2 regions of the Tindallia californiensis genome follow, and region 2 is predicted to be linked to the other one. Evidence: a T-box and tRNA genes for the amino acid it is inferred to sense, from the RefSeq annotation. Region 2 holds a T-box; the other holds one or more tRNA genes.

Region 1 (6,301 bases), on a different contig from region 2:
GACGATAAACTCTTTATCGTTATTAATAAGGATGTTACATTCACCGTAATTAGCAATGTATTGATTTGCCAGCGTTAAAATTAAAGCAAGAATGCCAGAAAGGCTACTCATAATGCCTACTGTAATCATGATTTGCGTCATTTTTCAGCCTCCTCTACTGTACATTTGCGATTCCAGAAAAACCAATAAAAGCTAAAGCCATTAAGCCGATAATGATCAGGGTGATTCCTGCGCCTTCCAGACCTTTAGGAACTGGAGCATTTTTGATTTTTTGTCGAATTCCTGCTAAAGCTACAATTGCTAATGTCCAACCAATACCAGATCCTAGTCCAAAAAACGTAGACTGAATCAAATTATAATCACGAATAACCATGAAAAGAGAAACACCAAGTATGGCACAGTTTACAGTTATCAGAGGAAGGAAAATACCCAAAGAGTAGTAAAGCGTAGGAACATATCGTTCAACGATCATTTCCACCAGCTGAACAAAGGCAGCTATGAGGATGATAAATACAATAAATCGCAAATATTCTAAGTTATATGGCACTAATATATGATGGTAGATGAGGTAATTGATAACAGACGTTCCTGTTAAAACAAAGGTGACAGCTTGGCCAAGCCCCCATGCTGTTTTAATTTCTTTGGAGACAGCAATAAAAGAACACATTCCTAAGAAATTGGCTAAAATCATATTATTCGTAAAAATAGATGCCATAAAAATAACCATAGGGTTTATTTCCATTATTTAGCACCTCCTGTTGCTGGCTTGTTTCCTTCTTTATCTGGGATATAAGTATTGGCGATCCAAATGAGAATGCCCAGCATAAAGAAAGCTCCCGGAGGCATAATCATGAATACCCAGTTTGTCCAGTTTTCACCTAAAACGTTAATACCAAATAGAGATCCAAAGCCGAGTAATTCTCTAAAAAAAGCTATAAATAGTAAAACGAAGCTATAGCCTACTCCTGATGCGACCCCATCAATAAAAGAAGTTAATGGAGGGTTGTTTTGTGCAAAAACTTCACATCTACCCATAATAATGCAGTTGGTTATAATGAGACCAACATAAGGGCCTAAAGCTTCGCTCATAGAAGGCCAATAGGCTTTTAACACAATATCGACAATAATGACATAAGCAGAGATAATAAGGGTCTGCACCATCATACGGATATGCTTCGGAGTAAATTTGCGAATAATAGAAACGGTCATACTGGAAAACGAAGCAACAAAGATTAATCCAATACCCATCACAAGAGAGTTAATCATTAAGTTGGTAACCGCCAGAGCTGAGCAGATTCCTAATATTTGTCTAAAAACAGGATTGTCCTTGAATACACCGAGAGAAAAAATATTTCTAATTTTTCTAATCATTTTGTAACGCCTCCCGAGTTTCGGACATAAACTGTTTCATATTATTATTAAAAATATCTCTGACAGCATTGGAAGTTCCTGTGGCACCGGAGATAGCATCTACCTGGCCGTCAGGATCCGGTCGGTAAGTGAGAAACTGATGAGACTCATCAGGATCGATTTCAATACCTCGGAACTGTTCCTTAAAAGATTCTTCATCAATACGAGCGCCTAATCCGGGAGTTTCGTTATGAGAAAGAAACTCAATGCCCAGCACTTCGTTAAAATCAGTGGATAAGGAGACCAGTCCTTTAAGGTCACCCCATACAGCACTACCGGTAATCGGAACAATATAGGCAATTAATTCGCCATTTTGATCAAACCCTTCATAAATAGTCTGATCGTTTACTTCTATTTCATGAATGTGTTTTTCATATAATGAGTTAATGGTTTCGGCATTGGTTTCTTCTGGAAGCTTGTCTAAAACGTATAGAAAAGATATTTGATCAGAAAGTTGCTCATTTAATTGAATTCTTTCGATCGTTATGGCGTTAATACTTGCAAGTACAGAAGTATATATAAAAGTGACGATTACCATAAACACGACGGGTTTAAGGTTTAATTTTTTCATGCTTTCACCTTCTTTCTCATAGCTTTTAACGACTTAACCCCTTCGTCCATAATAGGAACAAAGGTATTCATGATTAAAACAGAAAAAGCGGCCCCTTCTATAAAAATACCGAAATATCGAATAATAACCGTAATAATACCGATTAAAAATCCGTAAATCCACTTAGCGGAGCTGGTTTTAGGAGCCGTGGTAGGCTCGGTAACAAAATAGATAGAAGTAAAAAGGAAACCACCCGTTAAAAGCCCGTAAATAGGATTAGGAACATTGTTGACTCCGGATATAAACAAAAGGCTGTGAATAGTGAGAAAGCCTGTGATAGAAGAAACGATTAATCGCCAGTCAGCGGCTTTTCTGGACAGAAGAAAAAGTGCTCCTAAAATAAGAAGGATAGCACTGGTTTCACCGATAGAGCCAGATGTATAACCCCATAGAACTTCGTTGTATGATAGCAGTTCTCCTGTTGCTCTAAAGGCAGGCATAGGGGTTGACTCTGATACGGTATCTAAAACAGGAGTTATGTATTGTGTAAACCCTCCGGGAAAAGAAGTTGATGCATGGTTCCAAGAGGCTGTAAGATATTCGGGGAATGAAACGTATAAAAACATTCTGCCAGCTAATGCTGGATTAAACACATTGCGTCCGAAACCCCCAAATACTTCTTTGGCAAACAAGACACCAAAGACAATGCCTACAATGGCAACCCAGTAGGGAGTTGCAATGGGAAGGGAAAGGGTGAACAATACACAAGTTACTAATACGGCTTCGGTAACTTTTTGATTTCTTTTTTTTACAAAGATGTATTCTGTAGCGATTCCTGCTACAGAGACTACTATCAAAAGAGTTAAAACTCTCAATCCAAAAAGGTAGGTAGATCCTAAGATTAACGGCAAAAGACTAACTAAAACATGGCGCATAAGTGGTTGTTTCTGGAAAAAAGATGAAATCTTGTTGTGAAATATCATAAGCATTCCCTCCATCTGATAATAGAAATCTGTAGCTTTATTACCCGAAATGATGAGATGCAAAACAGTACTTAAAAAATTAAAGAATATTTACTAGAAGAACAGAAAGAAGCATACGAAAAAAGGCTAGATATCATAAAGATACTTAGCCTTCTCATTGGTTGGTGGGGAATGAGGGACTCGAACCCACGACTTTATCCACGTCAAGGATACACTCTACCAGCTGAGTTAATTCCCCTAAATAATAACAAGACTATTTTACCACAGAAAGTAGTAAAAAGTAAATGGATATATGAATATGGATGAAGATTATGGTACAATCAGTACATACAATGATACAGAAGAGATAGGATGAAAATGAAAAAAGCATTGTATGCATTCTTAATTTATAGGATAGTGGAAGTGATAAATATGTCAGTAGAAAAAAAGGTTGAAAAAGCAGATCAGTATTCTAAAGAATCTCTTAGTAAAATGATTGGTGGATATAAAGGGATAATAGAAACTTGCGAGAAACATATGCGATGGATAGAGAAGAGTCATTACTTTAACCCTAAAGGACTTCATGGTCCGGACCATACACAAAGGGTTATGATCCTTGCGATTTTGATTGGACAACTTTATCGTATTTCCGAAGAAGAAGAAAAAATATTAATTTTTTCAAGTCTTTATCATGACATTGGAAGACATAATGATCAAAAAGACTCCTTTCATGGTACTAAAAGTGTACAAAAGGTGAAGGCGCTAAAAAGAAGAATGCGCTTAAATTGTTCTCAAGAATTGGATATTGCAACAATGATCATTAGATATCATTCGGTAGACGATTCTATTGCAATGGAAGAACATAAAAAAATTCAGAGAGGATGGAGTGATAAAGCATATACAACCATGTCGAAACTATATTTGATTTTTAAGGATGCAGACAACTTAGATAGAGTACGTATTAATGATTTGGATATCCGTTATTTAAGAAATAAGGAAAGTGTTAAGCTTACATCTTTTGCTGAGGATTTATACTATTTTCATCAAAAAGAATCGAGCGTCATTCCTTTTTTAAAGTAGGTTTTTTTAATCAAAACAACACATTCTTCTAATGCAGCCCTGTTTTGTACAATGTCTTCTGCGAATGCACGACAGGACGGTGCGCCGCATGCGCCACAGTCAATGTCAGGAAGTTTTTTGAGGGTTTTATCAACTTGTTCAAGTTTTAAAAGCGCTTTTGATAAATCTTGATCTAATTTTGTTGAATGAAGAGGTTGAATAGGCTGAGTGAAAAGAAATTTTTCCGGCGAAATACTCGGAGATTCTGTTTTAATATGTTGATATTTCTTGGCAATCACTCGAATGCGACTTTGTGCAATAAAAGGGTTTTCTACATTCAAGCTTCCACCAACACAACCATTAATACAGGCTTGACATTCTAAAAACTTTAAGTGCCTCATTTTTCCGTATTCGATTTCTTCTAATACGCTAATGACGTTACTGATGCCATCAACGGCCATGTATTCATCGATTTTCAAAGAAGCTGCTTGACCGCCCACTCGAGACCAATTAATGCCTTCGGAAGACGGATAGACACGTTGCAGTGATTTTCCTGCATTATCCTTTAGAAATCTATTTACCAAACCAAAAACCTTATGAATAGGAAGTGACATGCTGATATTGGTTTTTTGTGTGCCTAAGGGCCTTAAAAAACTAGAAATGCGGGCAGGGCAGGGGGTAGAATAGTATACGCCGATTTCTTCTGCTTTTAATCCATATTTACGCATAGCTTCTTCTCGAGCCATATAAGCAGCTATCTCTACGGGTGAATCAATTGGAAGAATGTGGTGGATAAGTTCAGGAAATCTTAACTGGATTAATCGGATAATCGCCGGACAGGAAGAAGAAATGATAGGTGTTCTTCTCTGTAAATGCAAATATTTTTGCGTGAACTTCGTTACAACATCAGCACCTTTTGATATCTCATATACTTCGGAACAGCCTGATTTTTTAATGCCAGTTAAGATTAGCTCAGGGGAAATTTCTGTTGGGAACTGGCTATAGATGATAGGATCTACAAGGGCAATTTTCAGTGCATAGTTGGACACGCCACGATATCCTTTTGTAACGCCGTGGAATGCGTTATAAGGACATACGGAAATGCAAACACCACAATTGATACACTTTTCATGCATTACGCTTGCTTTTTCATTAGTAACACGGATGGCTTCTGTAGGACAACGCTTGATGCAATTGGTACATCCAATACACTTTTCAGAGTTAAGACTGATAGGATGATATCGGGAAGGCATACAGGAACCTCCTTACAGTTCGCCTATGGTTTTTATTAGGTATAAATAGGGTTTTTAGTTAAAGAAATTTTGTAATCACTTTATTCCAAAAGTCATGTTGGTTTAATCTTAACATATAGATGGCCTGATTACTTAAAGAAATATTAATTTCTTTGAAAGAGGTTTGAGGTTGTTCAATTCCATCGGCAGAGATCATGACATAACTTTCGGGCTCTCTCTCTGGCATAATACGAATAGTAGCGTTAGGAGGAAAAATAACGCTAGATGTAAAACACCTATAAGCATTGGTATTAATAGGAGCGAGGGGTGTAATCTGAAGCACTTCTAAGCTGGGATCAACGATGCTGCCTCCTGCTGAATAACTATAGGCTGTACTGCCAGTTGAAGTAGAAACAAGGATTCCATCACCGCTGAATGTTTGAATTAGTTGATTATTTACAGTTATTTTTAGGTGGATTGGTTTACAACGACTACTTTTAACAACGACTTCATTAATTGCCAAAAGGGCTTGAATGTTTTTTTCTAAATCGACTTTAGCGGATAAAGGGTTAATGGTTTCGATAATATAACGGTTATCATGGATCTTTTGTAGAAGCAAATCTATTTGATCTGGTGTTACTTCGGAGAAAAAACCTAAATGTCCTGTGTTGACAGATACAACGGGTGTAGTAGGAAATGATAAATCGTGCATGGTTTTCAAGAAAGAGCCATCACCACCGATGCAGATAATTAAATCGGTGTCAACCTCTAATTGCTTGCTCCAGCTAAATCGGTACTCATCTAATTTCTCTTGTAGCAATAGTTCTGTTTTGCGAGAGAGAGGTAATGAATTACTCAATACGCAGATGTGTTTAATAGTGGACATAGTGGTACCTCCCTACAAGTTTATATGGCATATCATAAACATACACATTAAAAATACAAAAGTCAAACATGATTTCATAAAATACGAATGCTATAAAATGATTATAATTCAGAAGGGTTAGTGAAGCAATGTTACCGATAGAAGATCAGAAATATAATAAAATTGTATACAAAGTAGAAAAAAATGAAGAGGGAATGACATT
Region 2 (6,301 bases):
AGGCTTTGCGGTGGAAATAATGGAATTTATGAATCGTGTGATTCAGATTTTTCAAGAAGAAACAGGAAGCCTATGGAACCTGGAAGCATCTCCTGCAGAAGGTACTTCCTACCGATTTGCTCGAATAGATAAAGCGCTTTACCCTAGAATCATTGCACAGGGTCAGGAAGAACCTTACTATACTAATTCAACACAACTTCCTGTAGGTCACACAAAAGATATTTTTGAAGCAATCAAATCTCAGGAAGCTTTACAGACACAGTATACAGGAGGAACTGTCTTTCATGGGTTTATTGGCGAAGAAGTACAGGACATTGAAACCACGAAGCTGTTATTAAAAAGAAGCTTTGAAAATTCTCACATGCCCTATATGACAATTACCCCTACCTATAGCATATGCCAGCAGCATGGTTATATCAAAGGAGAACATTTTAATTGTCCTGAATGCAATGAAGAAACAGAAGTTTGGACAAGGGTAGTTGGATTCCATCGACCGGTACAATCATGGAACAAAGGAAAACGGGAAGAATTTAAGGATAGACTGGAATTTGTTCCAGAAGAAAGCCTAAAAGAGGATCACCTAGTAACGGCTAAAAAAGATTCCAAGGAAGAAATAGCTGGATAAGAGAAAAAACCTCCCTTGCATAAAAGGGAGGTTAGCTTTTTAATAAAATGAACTCAGGACGAATAGTCGTAGCGTGACGAAGGGTCAAAAACAGAGAAGAATATGTTATAATCGTACATGAATGAATCGTTAGTCAGTTAATATCACATCACAAGGAGAAGCTCAATGATAGAAAATATGTTTTTTAGTCTTGGCACCGCATTGCCTATTTTTTTGGTCATGTGTTCTGGCTATCTTATGAGGCAAAAGGAAATAATAGATGGCGACTTTGTAAAAAAAGCAAATCACATGGTTTTTTATGTGGCATTGCCGATTAAATTATTCTGCGATGTTTCTGGTGCGACATTTCAAGAGTACTTTGATATAGGATTTATTTTATTTATAACGGTGGTAACGGTTGGTGGAGCTATTTTATCCTGGATTTTAGGAAACACTGTTATAAAGAAACCGGACCAAATAGGAGCTTTTGCTCAAGGGGCATTTAGAGGAAATTTCTTGTACATAGGGTTTTCCTTAATGGAGAACATCCTTGGACACATCGCCATTAAAGGTCCGTTAGCTGTAGCGATTATCGTTCCGGTGTATAATGTTATGTCTGTTATTATTTTGTCATATGCAGGAAAAGACCGCACCAAGAAAATTCACCTTAAAAAGACCCTGTCAGATATTGCAAAAAACCCATTGATTGTTGCGATCACAGCCGGCATTATCATGTCCCTGATCCCAGTTCAAGTTCCTGTCGTAGCCGAGAGAACCATGGAGTACTTTGCTGTGATTGCTACGCCGTTAGCCTTAATTGCGATTGGTGCTTCTTTTAATATTAGTCATACATTGGAGAATTTACCAATAGCACTCATTGCCAGTGCGATTAAACTCGTGGCACTACCCATGCTATCCGTTGTTTCAGCCCTGTTTTTTGGCTATAGAGGAGAGGATATCATATTAATCTATGTACTGACTGGTGTACCGACAGCAACAGTGTCCTTTATTATGGCAGCAGCCATGAATGCAGACAAAGAACTGGCTTCAGATATTATTATGGTAAGTACATTGTTATCAATTGTAACCATGACATCTTTTGTTTTTGCTTTTAGAAGTATAGGGATCATTTAATAACCATCAAAAAGATGGAATGGAGTGACGAAATGCGTATTGGCGGAATTCAAAAAACATCGCTAATCGATTATCCAGGGCATTTATCAACGGTTATTTTTTTGCGAGGATGCAATTTTAGGTGCTCCTATTGTCACAATGCAGAACTGTTGAGTATCGAAGGTGTTCAGATAGAACGACAGAAAATGATGGATGAATTGATTACGAGACGTTCTTTTATTGATAGTGTGGTTATCTCAGGTGGTGAATGCACATTATCAGAAGATTTAAGAGGCTTTATACAAGAAATAAAATCCATTGGATATGGTGTAAAACTGGATACCAATGGAACAAAACCGGATATTATTGAACCACTTATCAAAGAAGGATTGATTGATTATATCGCCATGGATATAAAAGCGCCACCGGAAAAATATGATCAGATTGCAGGCGTTTGTGTAGATCTTGATGCTATCAATAAAAGCATTAGGGTTATTAAAAACCAGATGAAAAACTATGAATTCAGAACCACTGTATCACCAGAAATTTTGACGGAGACAGAGGTTTTGAAAATTGCTGATTGGATATCCGATGCTAAAAAGTACGTTCTTCAAAACTTTCGTGATAATGAAAATGTGCTTTGTGGAAGAAAAAAGCTTACGTCATATCCAGCGATAAGAATGACTTACTTAAAAGAACAATTAGAACCATTCTTTGAAGAAGTAATTCTTCGCTAAAAAACAAAAAAGAGAGGAGTAAGGTGAAATGACCGATAAAGAGCGGCTGGACGATATGGTAGAATATATAGAATCACTTCCAATAAACACCAAAGTGATCGTCTTTGAACCGGGGTCGACAAAAACAGCCCAAATGGCAGCAGATCAACTTGGTGTGTCGGTAGGTCAAATTGCGAAATCTATTTTATTTCTTGCAGAAGAAACTCCAGTGTTAGTAGTGACTAGCGGTGATGCAAAAATTAATACCAGTAAAATAAAGAAGCAGTTAGGAATAAAACCTAAAATGGCTTCAAAAGAAGAATGTATTGAAAAAACAGGGTTCCCTCCTGGTGGAGTTTGCCCTTTTGGTTTGACAAATGTCCAAATCCTTCTTGATTCAAGTATGGAGCGATTTGATACTGTATATGCAGCGGCAGGTACTTCTAATACGGCTGTTCCCATTACAATGGCACAACTTGCAGAAGTAACCGGAGGAAAGGTTGTAGATGTATGTAAATATGGAAAGGAGTTACCCAATGTATAAAATTGTTTTTAATATTCCCTCGCACGTCACTTTTTCTCAACAAAAAATAGAAGCGATGCTGGATCCGGAAAAGTTCGAAAAAGTATTGTTTGTCAATAAGCCAGAGCAATTAGAAGAAGTGATTGAAGATACAGATGTTCTGGTTACTTACCCTTGTGAAGCATCCATTATTCGAAAGGGTAAAAATCTGAAATGGCTTCAAGCAATTACCGTAGGAGTAGATGCATTTCCAATCAAAGAACTGCATGAAAAAGGCGTTATTATTACGAATGGAAAAGGCGTACACCGGATTCATATGGCTGAATATGCTATCGCAAGCATGATTATGATGGCTAGAAACATTCATTCAATGATCCGAAACCAGATGAGCAGTACGTGGGATCGTCAGATAGAACAAAATGAAATATTTGGTGCAACAGTTGGTATTTTAGGATTAGGAAGCATTGGTCAGGAAATTGCAAAAAAAGCATCTTTAATGGGCATGCGAGTGATCGGCATTAAAAACAACCCAGAGGAAATACCTTATGTGGATAATACTTTTGGAATGACTGAAATCGAAGCCCTTCTTAAAGAAAGTGATTATGTGATTAACCTCTTACCAGAAACAGTGAAAACAAGAAAAATAATAAATGCAAAAAACTTATCGGTGATGAAAAAAAATGCTTGCTTAATCAACATGGGACGTGGAGGTACCATTGATGAAGAAGCTTTAATAAAAGCCCTTAAAGAAAGGTGGATCCGCGGTTTTGTAGCCGATGTCTTTGAAGAAGAGCCATTACCTCAAAGCAGCCCTTTATGGAAACTGGAAAATGTTGTCATAACACCACATATATGTGGTGAATCTACGAAATACATGGAAAAACTCATGCCGATTTTACAGAATAACCTAAAAGTATTTCAAGGTGGTAATGGGAATATGATGAATGTGGTAGATTTAGAAAAAGGCTATTAAGAGAGGTTGTTATATGCATTTTCATTGTATTTTATGATATAATGATGAAAAACAGAAGATGAGAGGCAATGATGAAGAGGAGTAGGCATGACTAAAATCTACAGAGAGTAAAACCATTAGCTGAAAGGTTTTACGGTTGATAGGTGCTGAAGTAGCTTCAGAGCATCTGGACAGAAGCGATTAGTGAGTAAGTCCAGACGGTAAGAGACCGTTATCTCTCTTTTAAGAGCTCCTGCAAGCAGGAGAAATAGGGTGGTACCGCGAAGTCTTTTCGTCCTTATAATTTGTAAGGAGGAGAAGGCTTTTTTTGATTTTTGAAAAACAAGTGAGAAAACAAGATGCTATAGGAGGTTATTGTTATGGAAACAACATTGCAAAAGAATTATGATCCAAAAACATTTGAAAAGAAAATTTATGAAGATTGGATGGAAAAAGACTTATTTAAAGCTACTCCAAATTCTGGAAAAGAGCCTTTTTGTATTGTTTTACCACCGCCAAATATTACGGGACAACTTCATTTGGGTCATGCATTGGACCAGACACTGCAAGATATACTGACCAGATACAAACGAATGCGAGGGTACGAAACATTATGGCTACCCGGAACAGATCATGCCAGTATTGCAACGGAAGTGAAAGTAGTTGACAAAATAAAGCAAGAGCAAGGGTTAGATAAAAACGAAATAGGACGAGAAAAATTTCTTGAAGAAGCTTGGAACTGGCGCGATAACTATGGCCGCAGGATAGTGGACCAAATGAAACAGTTAGGAAATTCATGTGACTGGTCAAGAGAACGCTTTACCATGGATGAAGGATGCAACAAAGCTGTTAAGGAGTTCTTTGTGCGTTTATACGAAAAAGGGTTGATTTATCGGGGAAACCGAATCATTAACTGGTGTCCGGACTGTAAAACCTCTTTATCGGATATCGAAGTAGAGCATGAAGAAAAATCCGGGAAATTCTGGCATGTCAACTATCCGATAAAAGATGAGGATACTTATATTGAAATAGCTACTACCAGACCGGAAACAATCTTAGGAGATACGGCGGTTGCTGTGCATCCGGAAGATGAGAGATACAAGCATCTTATAGGAAAAACCGTTATTTTACCACTGTTAAACCGAGAGATTCCCATTATTGCGGATGAGTATGTGGATCCGGAATTTGGAACAGGAGCTGTAAAAATAACACCATCACATGATCCGAACGATTTTGAGGTAGGGACACGACATCAGTTACCACAAATACGAGTGATGAATGACGACGCTAGTATTAATGAAAATGGTGGCCCTTATTGTGGGATGAGTCGTTATGATGCACGTCATCAGATGGTGAAAGACTTAGAAAAGCTAGGCTTATTAGTGAGTGTGAAAGAACGGGTTCACAATGTAGGACAATGTTATCGATGCAGTACTGCTGTAGAGCCAATTACTTCGGAGCAATGGTTTTTGCATATGGAGCCGCTGGCAAAACCGGCCATTGATGCGGTTAAGAATAACCATACAAAGTTTATACCAGAAAGATTTAGTAAAATCTATTTTCACTGGTTAGAAAATATAAGAGACTGGTGTGTTTCTCGTCAGCTTTGGTGGGGACATCGAATTCCAGCCTATTATTGCCAGGACTGTGGAGAAATGATGGTGTTAAGAGAATCGCCAGAGGTTTGCACCCAATGTAAAGGAGATCACATTGTTCAAGATGAAGATGTTTTAGATACTTGGTTTAGCTCAGCCTTATGGCCTTTTTCCACACTGGGATGGCCAGATAAAACACCAGAGCTAGATTATTTTTACCCAACAAATGTACTGGTGACAGGATACGATATTATTTTCTTCTGGGTTGTCCGCATGGTGTTTAGCGGCTTGGAGGTTTGTGACGACATTCCTTTTGAGCATGTGTTAGTCCATGGGTTGGTTCGAGATGCTGAAGGTAGAAAAATGAGCAAATCTCTTGGGAACGGGGTTGACCCTCTTGAAGTGATTGAAGAGTACGGCGCTGACGCTTTACGATTCACTCTGGTTCAAGGGAATAGTCCGGGGAACGATTTGCGTTTTCACGAAGAAAGACTGGAAGCTAGTCGGAATTTTGCTAATAAGCTCTGGAATGCTACTCGGTTTTTATTGATGAATCTTGATGGTGAAGTGGCGACTCTAAGCCAAAAAGAACAACGATTAACCTTTGAAGATCGATGGATATTATCGCGACTTCAAAGAGTTGAGCAGGAAATAACCTCAAATTTAGACAAATTTGAATTAGGGCTTGCACAACAAAAAATCGTTGATTTCACTTGGAATGAATATTGCGATTGGTATATTGAAATGAGCAAAACCAGGCTGTATAGTGAGAATGAAGAAGCAAAGCATACGGCTCAG

The links. The T-box of region 2 lies ahead of BLV55_RS02710 (valine--tRNA ligase). A T-box ahead of a tRNA ligase gene usually reads a tRNA of that ligase, here a tRNA-Val.
Region 1: it encodes a tRNA-Val, which carries the amino acid that the T-box ahead of BLV55_RS02710 (valine--tRNA ligase) is inferred to sense. The anticodon was not compared.

What each region holds. Positions count from the first base shown of each region.
Region 1 covers NZ_FNPV01000001.1:126,552-132,852, reverse strand. Annotated here, with positions in the region: gene BLV55_RS00665 (NADH:ubiquinone reductase (Na(+)-transporting) subunit F) at 1-141, opposite strand, end outside; gene BLV55_RS00660 (NADH:ubiquinone reductase (Na(+)-transporting) subunit E) at 155-742, opposite strand; gene BLV55_RS00655 (NADH:ubiquinone reductase (Na(+)-transporting) subunit D) at 742-1,371, opposite strand; gene BLV55_RS00650 (RnfABCDGE type electron transport complex subunit G) at 1,364-1,981, opposite strand; gene BLV55_RS00645 (RnfABCDGE type electron transport complex subunit D) at 1,978-2,943, opposite strand; tRNA gene BLV55_RS00640 (tRNA-Val) at 3,106-3,181, opposite strand; gene BLV55_RS00635 (HD domain-containing protein) at 3,355-4,002, shown strand; gene BLV55_RS00630 ([Fe-Fe] hydrogenase large subunit C-terminal domain-containing protein) at 3,966-5,234, opposite strand; gene BLV55_RS00625 (NAD(+)/NADH kinase) at 5,293-6,099, opposite strand; gene BLV55_RS00620 (RluA family pseudouridine synthase) at 6,228-6,301, shown strand, end outside.
Region 2 covers NZ_FNPV01000002.1:118,924-125,224, reverse strand. Annotated here, with positions in the region: gene BLV55_RS02735 (ribonucleoside triphosphate reductase) at 1-625, shown strand, start outside; gene BLV55_RS02730 (AEC family transporter) at 791-1,738, shown strand; gene BLV55_RS02725 (anaerobic ribonucleoside-triphosphate reductase activating protein) at 1,771-2,454, shown strand; gene BLV55_RS02720 (YbaK/EbsC family protein) at 2,483-2,977, shown strand; gene BLV55_RS02715 (D-2-hydroxyacid dehydrogenase) at 2,970-3,929, shown strand; T-box leader at 3,989-4,211, shown strand; gene BLV55_RS02710 (valine--tRNA ligase) at 4,289-6,301, shown strand, end outside.